DNA from 3 places in the Clostridium amazonense genome. Region 3 is predicted to be linked to each of the others. Evidence: riboswitches for the same ligand, from Rfam matches in the RefSeq annotation. Region 3 holds a riboswitch; each other region holds the start of a gene.

Evidence for each region. Region 3 has a riboswitch for cobalamin ahead of AC07E4_RS13595 (ABC transporter substrate-binding protein). Riboswitches for the same ligand answer to the same signal wherever they lie in the genome.
Region 1: linked by a shared signal. The riboswitch ahead of AC07E4_RS02370 (cobyric acid synthase) and the one ahead of AC07E4_RS13595 (ABC transporter substrate-binding protein) in region 3 are both predicted to bind cobalamin.
Region 2: linked by a shared signal. The riboswitch ahead of AC07E4_RS08885 (stalk domain-containing protein) and the one ahead of AC07E4_RS13595 (ABC transporter substrate-binding protein) in region 3 are both predicted to bind cobalamin.

What each region holds. Positions count from the first base shown of each region.
Region 1 is NZ_JBWKMH010000005.1:23,510-26,802, forward strand. Features, by position in the region: gene AC07E4_RS02360 (GNAT family N-acetyltransferase) at 1-114, shown strand, start outside; gene yfcE (phosphodiesterase) at 168-710, shown strand; cobalamin riboswitch at 1,138-1,321, shown strand; gene AC07E4_RS02370 (cobyric acid synthase) at 1,516-3,015, shown strand; gene cbiB (adenosylcobinamide-phosphate synthase CbiB) at 3,062-3,293, shown strand, end outside.
Region 2 is NZ_JBWKMH010000023.1:145,764-149,056, forward strand. Features, by position in the region: gene AC07E4_RS08875 (stalk domain-containing protein) at 1-504, shown strand, start outside; gene AC07E4_RS08880 (hypothetical protein) at 828-1,004, shown strand; cobalamin riboswitch at 1,457-1,630, shown strand; gene AC07E4_RS08885 (stalk domain-containing protein) at 1,790-2,761, shown strand; gene AC07E4_RS08890 (GNAT family N-acetyltransferase) at 2,901-3,293, opposite strand, start outside.
Region 3 is NZ_JBWKMH010000031.1:288,692-291,984, reverse strand. Features, by position in the region: gene AC07E4_RS13600 (FecCD family ABC transporter permease) at 1-299, opposite strand, end outside; gene AC07E4_RS13595 (ABC transporter substrate-binding protein) at 309-1,355, opposite strand; cobalamin riboswitch at 1,444-1,620, opposite strand; gene AC07E4_RS13590 (methyl-accepting chemotaxis protein) at 1,891-3,293, opposite strand, start outside.

The sequences.
Region 1 (3,293 bases), on a different contig from region 3:
GGAATTGAAGCACTAAAAAAAGTAGGATTTTCAATAGTAGAAGAAAAAGAAAATGAAGTTTTATTTAGAATGACTAAAGAAGAATTTAATGCAATGAAAATAGATAAAAGTTAGAAAAATATAGTATTATTCTATTAGTTAAACTTATGAAAAGGAGAATTGAAGGAATGAAATTATTTTTTATGTCAGATATTCATGGATCATTAAAATACGCAAAATTAGGAGTAGATGCATTTATAAAAGAGAATGCTGATTATATGGTTATTTTAGGAGATGTTTTATATCATGGCCCAAGAAATCCATTGCCAGAAGAATATAATCCAAAAGAAGTTGCAAATCTTATAAATAAATATAAAAATAAAATTATAGGTGTAAGAGGAAATTGCGATGCAGATGTAGACCAAATGCTTTTAGAATATCCTTGCATGATGGATTACAATGTGATTCTAGCTGATAATAAGAGAGTGTTTATAACACATGGGCACATATACAGTGAAAAAAATATGCTGAACATAGCTGAAGGCGATGTATTAATATACGGACATACTCATATACCAGTAGCTAAAAAGGAAAATGATATTTATGTAATCAATCCAGGTTCAATATCTTATCCAAAAGAAAATAATCCGCATAGCTATGGAATATTAGAAGACAATGTTTTTTATATAAAAGATATATGTGGTAATGTAATAAAATCTATAGAACTTTAAAAATTTAAGGTATAGTACTAAAATTAATAATTAACGATAAAACTGAAGTATCAGTTTTAAAAATAAATCTTTATAATAATTTGTGGAACAAATTAGTTAAAAACTATGATTAGTAAGAATACTATAATGGGGAATTTATTCTCCAAAATAAACTTTTTATGGATAAATATTATATTAATTTTATTTGAAACACAAATAAAACATTGTAGCGAGGATTTCAATCCCCGGGGATATCCACCATCATTGTTAATTGATAAATGTTAATTGTTAATTGGTTTCAATCATGATAATAAAATAAACTGTAAGATTAATATTATCATTTGATAAAGATGTGATTTAAAATTTGATATTGGAACCCTATAGTGTGTTACTTGACAGGTTTTCCATTTAATTTTATAATCAAAACGTAAATAATTAAAATAATAACAATGTAATATTGTGTTTAGGTGCTTATACATAAGTGAAAAGGGAATATGGTTAAATTCCATAGCAGCCCCCGCTACTGTAATTGATGACGAGTCTTAAAAAACCACTTATTTTGAGATAAATAGGGAAGGATAAGACAAGGATGACTCATGAGCCAGGAGACCTGCCTAAATTAGAAAAGCTTTCGGAGGGAAAGAACTATTTAGTATATAATTTATTTAATTATACAAATAGATATGCCCTTTATGGCATATCTATTTATTTTATGCAAAATATTGAAAATGCATTTTAAATTTTCAATATTTATACTAAATTTAGTGTATTTAAAATTTAAATACTAAAAATAGAAAATTCTCAGTATTAGAAAGGATGTTTAATCATGGCAAAAATAATGGTTCAAGGAACGGCATCTTCCGTTGGAAAAAGCATATTAGTAACAGCACTTTGTAGAATATTAACTCAAGATGGATATAAGGTATGTCCATATAAATCTCAGAATATGTCTTTAAATTCATACATAACTTTAGATGGTAAAGAAATGGGACGAGCACAAGTCCTTCAAGCATATGCATGTGGATTAGAACCAGAAGCATATATGAATCCAATACTTTTAAAGCCAACTAGTGACAAAAAATGTCAAATAATAGTTAATGGTGAAGTTTATGGAAATAGTACTGCGATGGAATATCATAATATGAAACTTCAATTTAGAGATATGTTAAAAAGAGATTTTGAAAAATTAGAAAAAGAGTTTGATGTTATAGTTATGGAGGGGGCAGGTAGTCCAGCAGAAATAAATTTAAGAGATAGAGATATAGTTAATATGGGAATGGCAGAACTTGTAGATGCCCCAGTATTATTAGTTGGAGATATAGATAAAGGTGGAGTATTTGCATCATTAGTTGGAACTTTAGTGCTTTTAAAAGATGATGAAAAAGAAAGAGTAAAAGGTACAATTATAAATAAATTCAGAGGTGATGTGGATATACTAAAACCAGGTATAGATATGCTTGAAGATATATCTAAAAAAGATTGTATAGGCGTTGTACCACATTTTAGATTAGCTTTAGAAGATGAAGATGGAGCTGTTGAGTTAAATAAAGAAATAACAGACAAAATAGATATAGCAGTTATAAAATTACCTAGAATATCAAATTTTACAGATATAGATGCTTTAAAAATTGAGGAAGATGTATCAGTAAGATTTATAGAGTCTGTAGATGATTTTAAAAATCCAGATTTACTAATTATACCAGGAAGTAAAAACACAATAGAAGATTTAAATGCTCTAAAAAAGAGTGGGCTTTTTGATAGAATAAAAGAATATAGCAAAACTGGTGAAGTTGTAGGAATTTGTGGTGGATATCAGATGTTAGGTAAAAAAATTAATGATCCTAACAGAGTAGAAAGTGAAAACCTACAAACAGAGGGATTAGGTCTTTTAGATGTTGAAACTACTTTTGAAGATAAAAAAGTTACAACTAGAGTTGAAGGACATGTAATAGATAAGAATAATTTTATAACAGATAGAGAAAAAATAAATGTATATGGATATGAAATACATATGGGCGTTACAAAATTAGGTGAAAATGCAAATCCTTTATTTGAAATAACAAGTGAGAATGAAGAGAAATGTAGTCATGTAGATGGTGTTATAAATAATGAGAAAAATGTTATAGGTACATATTTACATGGAGTTTTTGATAATGTAGATTTTAGAGAAGTTATAGTAAATAAATTAAGAAGTAAAAAAGGAATAGAATGTAAAGAATCTTCTACATATGAAAATTTAAGAGAAGAAGAATTAAATAAATTAGCAGATATAGTTCGTGCATCTTTAGATATGGAAAAAGTATATAAAATTATGGGACTAAAATAATGTCCTAGTTATAGTTAGGTGTGATATTTTGTTTAATTTTAATTTAATGAATAATATTATTTATGTATTTGTAGCCATGATTATAGACTTTATATTAGGTGATCCTAATTGGCTACCTCATCCAATAATATATATAGGAAAACTTATAAGTAAAATAGAAAAGAAATTTAGAGATAAATATGGTAACAATGAAAAATTGAAAAGAGCTGGAGGAATTATGGTTATAATAGTATGTTTAGTGACTTACTTTATACCATATATACTCCTAAGATTTGCAC
Region 2 (3,293 bases), on a different contig from region 3:
GCAAGTGGATTTAGTGTAGAGTATTTTAAAGGTGGAGTTAAGAAAGTTACAGATGGAGCAAATAGAACTTTGGTTATTGTTCCTGAGGGAAAAGTTGTACCAGAAGAGTTTAAAAATGAAACTATTATAAAAACACCACTAAAAAACGTTTTAGCAACATCAAAAGATGAAATAGATGTTTTAAAAAACATAGGTGAAATAAACAGTGTAAAAGAAGTAACAAAAGAAGCTGTAACTTCTGATGTTATAGAAATTAAAATGGGACTTCAAGATGGAGTTGTACAATATGTAAGTAAAGATGATGAATTTGATTTTGATAAGATATCATTTTTAAGTCCAAAACTTGTTATAGTTGATAGAGGATTAAAAGATTATGAAAATATAGTAAAAAAATTAGATGAGTTAAATATAAATTATGTAGTTGAAAATTCAAGTTTAGAAAATAATCAAAATGCAAAAAATGAATGGGGAAAATTCATAAGTGTATTTTATGATAAGGAATAAATGCAAAAATTGAATTAATTTATAGGATATAAAAGATAGGTAAACATTTTGTTATCTATCTTTTTTATTGTATGGGAATTTGAACTTTTTTAGAAAAAATTATAATATAATTATTAACATTAGTATAGCTATGTTTTAATGTGAAAATATTGTTTTGATTGCTAGGTGGTAGGATTAATTCATTTTAAAATAGATATTTATTACATGAAAATGAAATACTACATGATGATTTTCATAAAATGCTTCTTGCAATACAAAACTTAGTAGAATACTTAAATAGAAATTATTTTAATGATGAAAAAATAGAAGAAGAGGTGATTACGATGACAAAAACATTATATGATCCAGAAGTTTACAAAAAAGGAATAGAAAAAGGTATAGAAAAGCAAAAGTTAAAAATTGCTATAAATTTATTGGATATATTAGATGATAAAACAATAGCATTAAAAACAGTGTTAGATATAAATAAAGTGAAAGAATTAAGAAAAGAAATAAAATAAATTAGTATAGAGTTCCAAATTTGACTCAAAAATAATAGCTTTATCAAATAACACTAGCCATATTACAATTAAGTCAATTATTATGTTTGGAACCAATTAACAATTAACAGTTAGCAATTAACAATGATGGTTAATATTATTCACTTTGTTCTTAATATTTATGAATAGAAATATCTAAAAACTAAGTTTTTATATTGTGTTTAAATAATTTGCTTCGCAAATCATTATAAAAATTGATTTAAAAAACTGAGACTTCAGTTTTATCCTTCATTGTTAATTGTTAATTTTTGTACACTCGTTTAAACATATCTTTCTCAATTGAAATAATAGTAATTTCATTTTTCAACTTGTTTTCCTATAAATCAAATTCAGTAATGAAAAAATAAAATATTATTACAAGGAAGACTATTGAGTTTTTATTAGATTAGTACTACAATGTAATTGTTTGAAAATTGAATAAAATATATTTAGGTACCTAAATAGGTTTAATAGGGAAAGTGGTGAAAATCCACTACAGCCCCCGCTACTGTATACGGATACGAAGTCAAATCCACTGGTTTTTAACTGGGAAGGATGACTAAGGCTAAGCCGTTAGTCAGGAGACCTACCTAATTATAAGTATGTAAAAGAAATTTCGGAGGGAGATTGAATTATGATAATGTAAGCTTTAATTTAAAGCGTATTTTTGATGCGTTTTAAAGTTATATTGAAAAACCTCTGTTTTATAGGGGTTTTTTATTTTGCACAAAATTTCTTTAAGTAGGGTTTAGGGAGGAAATTTTTAAATGTTAATGTTAAATAAAAAGTTAATATGCTTAGTTATAGGAAGTGTTATTTGTACATCTTTAATAGGGTGTTCTAATAATGAAGATATAAGTACAAGTTCAAGTGAAGTTGAGAACTATGAAAATACTGATGATGTTAAAACTAAAGTAAAAAATAATATTGTATTTGCATCTTTAAAAAGCACTACAAATTATTTTGATGGGAATTTTAAAATGGAAGATGATAAAGCAATATCAAATATAAATAATAATGAAATAGTTGTAAGTGACAATAGTTACATTATAAAAGTTAATAAAAAAGATGTTAATCTTATGGCTAATATAGAAAGGGATAAAGATGATATATACGTACCGTTAGATTTTTTAAAAGATAATGTAGATGCAAATTTTAATTACAATAGGGAAGAAAATGATTTGATTATAGAAAAATGTATGCACCTTCAATATACTAGTGGTTTTAGTGTTGAATATTTTAAAGGTGGAGTAAAAAAGGTTATAGATGGAGAAAATCATACTTTAATTCTTGTTCCAGAAGATAAGGATATACCTAAAGAGTTTAAAGGTGAAAATATTGTAAGAACACCAGTAAAAAATGTTTTAATAACATCAGAGCACCAAGGAGGAATCTTAAAAAATATAGACGAAATAAAAAGTATAAAAGAAGTTACAAAGGAAGCAGCAACTTCAAATGAAATAGAATTAAAAATGGGGCTTCAAGATGGAATTATACAATATGTAAGTAAAGATGATGAATTTGATTTTGATAAGATATCATTTTTTAGTCCCAAGCTTGTTATAGTTGATAGAGGATTAAAGGATTATGAAGATATAGTAAAGAAATTAGAAGAGTTAAATATAAATTATGTAGTTGAAAATTCAAATTTAGAAAATAATCAAAATGCAAAGAATGAATGGGGCAAACTAATGGGTGCATTTTATGACAAAGAAGATAAAGTAAAGGTAGTAAAATAAATAATAATTATCAAGTTTAAAGCAAAGTACCTTAAGTGAAAAATGAATGTAAAAAAATTAGATTAAAACTTTGAATTGAAACATGAATAACTTAGTTTTTAACTTTAAGTTATTCATGTTTCAGTTTAGAGTGTAGATTTTAGTCATTTTTGAAGCTTTTTCTAAAACCAAAGAAATCTCTAAATTCATTAGCTTTATAAAAATCTTTAGAACTATTACTGCCTAGAAGTTCAATTCTTGTTTTAGGATATAATAAATGGCAAGCATTGATAAGAGCTTTTCCAAGGCTTTTTCCTCTAAAATCTTTATTAATTATTAATTCTATAATATAAGTAGTTATTTCTGTATCAGTTAATCCACGTAGAACACCAGCAATGCTACCTTCATAAAGTATAACAAGAACTATATCAGAGTTTTTAAAGGCTTTTATAGCATCATTAGGTCTTTTTATAATGGTTAACCAACCTTCAGTTTCATATATTTTTTGAATATATGAAAAGTCATTTTCCTCAAATTCTCTAATGTAAAAGCC
Region 3 (3,293 bases):
CCAACTACAGCAAGTCCCATTCCAACTGCAACTGCTAAAATTATTCTTGGAAGTCTTATAAGCCAAACAACATCATGTATAGGTCCACTACCTAATACACTTCCATCTCCTATATGAAATAATTCATAAAATATTATCTTATAAACTTCTTTTATACTTATATTTGCAGAACCTAAAGTTACTGCATAACCAATTGAAAATATTAATATGACTAACAGTATAATAGAAACACCTATATATATAGGTGTTCCTTTTAATAAGCCATTTTTCTTATCTCTTACATAAGTTTTTCTGCTCATTTACTTCTCCTATTTTGCTAAGTCAGGATATAATCCTTTAGCAAAAGCATTTATTCCATCTATAGTTCTAATTCCACTAGAATACATATCACCTAATGGTATTGCATAAATTCTCTTATTTTTAACTGCACTTAAACTTGCATATGCAGGATTTTCTAATATTTTATTTACTGCTTCTTTTGGAACATTTTCATCTCCTCTATCCATGTAGCTTACAAATATACAATCTGGATTTGCAGAAATTAAGTCTTCAGCTCCAATAGATTTACCTTCTGTTTTTACAAGTTCTGCACCTAATTTATTAATCATATCTCCAGCTAACGTATTTTCCCCATAAACACGTATATTATCTTTTCCAAATTCAATTACCATTGTTTTAACTTTTTCTTTATCTTTAACTGATTTTGATACTTCTTCTACCTTATTAGTTATTTCATCAACTAATTTTTGAGCTCTGTCTTCTACATTAAATATTTTTCCAATATTTAATATATCATCAATTTCATTTTGCATAGTGCTTTTTTCTAAAACTCCACTATTTAAGGACATATATGTATTCGTTCCATTCTGTTGCCAGTAATCTACTTCTCCTAATCTCTTTTCATCAAATAATGAATACCATCCTAATATAAAATCAGGTTTTTGCATAACAATATTTTCTTTTGATGGAGTAAATTCTTCTAAATAATTAATTTTTTTGAAAGCCTCTTCATATTCTGGTTTTACAGGATGATCAAGTCCTGCTGCTGCTACTATTTTATCTTCTAAGCCTAATGCTAATAAAGTTTCAATAGAATTTTGATATACTGCAACAACTTTTTCTGGTGCTTTTTCAAAAGTCATTTCTACTGGCTCTTTGCTATATTTATAATTTTTAATAGTTACTGGATAATTTGATTTTTTATCAGCTTCTTTTTCAGCTGATACTTTTGTATTTGATGCATTTGATGTGTCTTTAGAATTGTTAGTACCACATCCTACTAATCCTAAAGTGATAGTAGCACTTAATACTAATGCCATAAGTTTTGTTAATTTTTTTTGATTAAATCTATTCATTTTATCCTCCCGTTATATAAAAAAATACTATAATTTTAACGGATATAAGGACACTCTAAGGAATGATATATCTCTCTGTACCGAAGAGTATCATTATAGAATCTTGGCAAGTCTCCTGACTTATAGATCATTATACTAATTTTCCTTCCCAAATTCACTTCAGTGGATTAATTAAATTAGTATTCCCTAATTACAGTAGCGGTCCTGTGTGAAAATCTCATTCAACTTCCTTTTTAATTTTTCAAAACCAAGTCTATCCATATTCAATTATTTTTCATTCATCGTTAATTATATAATATATTACTTCATATTTCTACATAATATTCTATATTTAAATCCTTCAATCAGTTTAGCTTTCTAATTTTGCATTTTCCAAATTAAGTAAACTATAATTTAATAAATGAATTCTCATAATTTTTTTAATTTAACTTATATCCTTGTCCATAACTTATATTATATTTTAAATAATATAAAAGAGTGATTCCAATTCGGAATCACTCTTTTGCTAACTGAAATGTTAATCAAAATATAATGTTTAAATCTTAAATCTTTCTACTTCTGCTTTCATTTCTTTTGTCATTTCTGCTAATACTTTTGAATGTTCAGCTACTTCCGAAGTAGATGCATCCATTTCTTCACTTATAGCTGAAATTTCTTCAGCTGATGCTGAAACTTCTTCTGAAACAGCTGATGCATTTTGAATTTTAACCATAATATCATCTTTATCTTCTAAGATTGCTTGTCCTATTTCCATATTCTTTTCTATTTTAGGCTTCATTTCTTCTACAGCATTATTTATTTTATCAAAAGATACTATTGCTTTATTTATTATTTCTTCTTGTGATTTTATTTCATCTTGAACCACTTCTGTCATTCCAACCATAGCAGTTGTTTCATTGAATACCGTAGTAAGTAATGTATTTATATCTGCTGCTGAAATTTTACTTTGTTCTGCTAGTTTTCTTATTTCATCAGCAACTACAGCAAATCCTTTTCCAGCTTCACCAACTCTTGCTGCTTCTATTGCTGCATTTAATGCTAATAAATTGGTCTGCTCTGCTATTCCATTTATAATTACTGTAATTTCATTTATTTTATTAACATTGCCTTCTACATTGTTCACTTTTTCAACTAATTCTTCAAAGGATACAGTTACATTCTTAACTGAAATTGATACACTTTCCATCTCTTCATTACTTTCATTAGATAAAGTATGTATTTTTCTACTTTCATCGCCAATTTCATTAGTTGATGTCATAACTTCTTCTATTTTTTCATTGAACTCAGTAAGTACATCTACTATGTTATTTATATCATTTGACTGATTATCTGTTCCCTTAGCTACATCTTGAATTGCATTTGCAACAGTATTAGATGATGTTGTCATCTCATTAGATAACTGTGCTAAATTTGATGCATGATTCTCTATTTTAAGTGTATTTCCATTTATATTTTCTATCATTCCACTAATAGACTTCTGCATTTTTTCCATAGCTCTTGTCATATCGCCAAATTCATCTTGTCTTTTTAATATTTTTTCATCAAAATTTAAAGTCATATCTCCATCAGCTATATTATCTAAATGTAAAACTGTTTTATTTAGTACAGCACTCATTTTTTTTGTTTGATTATATACAATTAGTACTCCTGTTATTAAGAAAATTATAGCTATTATTCCCATAGCATTTCTCATAACCTTTATTCCATGTAAAATTTCATCTTTTTCTATTTGCAACGATACATACCAAGTTGTTCCTTCCATAGGACCATACACAGTAAACATTTGCTTATTATTACTATTTTTATATGTTCCATATCCATGTTCACCAGCAAGGATTTTCTCACCTATCTCTACATCAAGTTTCATACCTTCTTCTGCTGAACCTTTAACAATTCCAGGTTCTCCTACACCTTCACCATCTTTATTAGCTACAATAA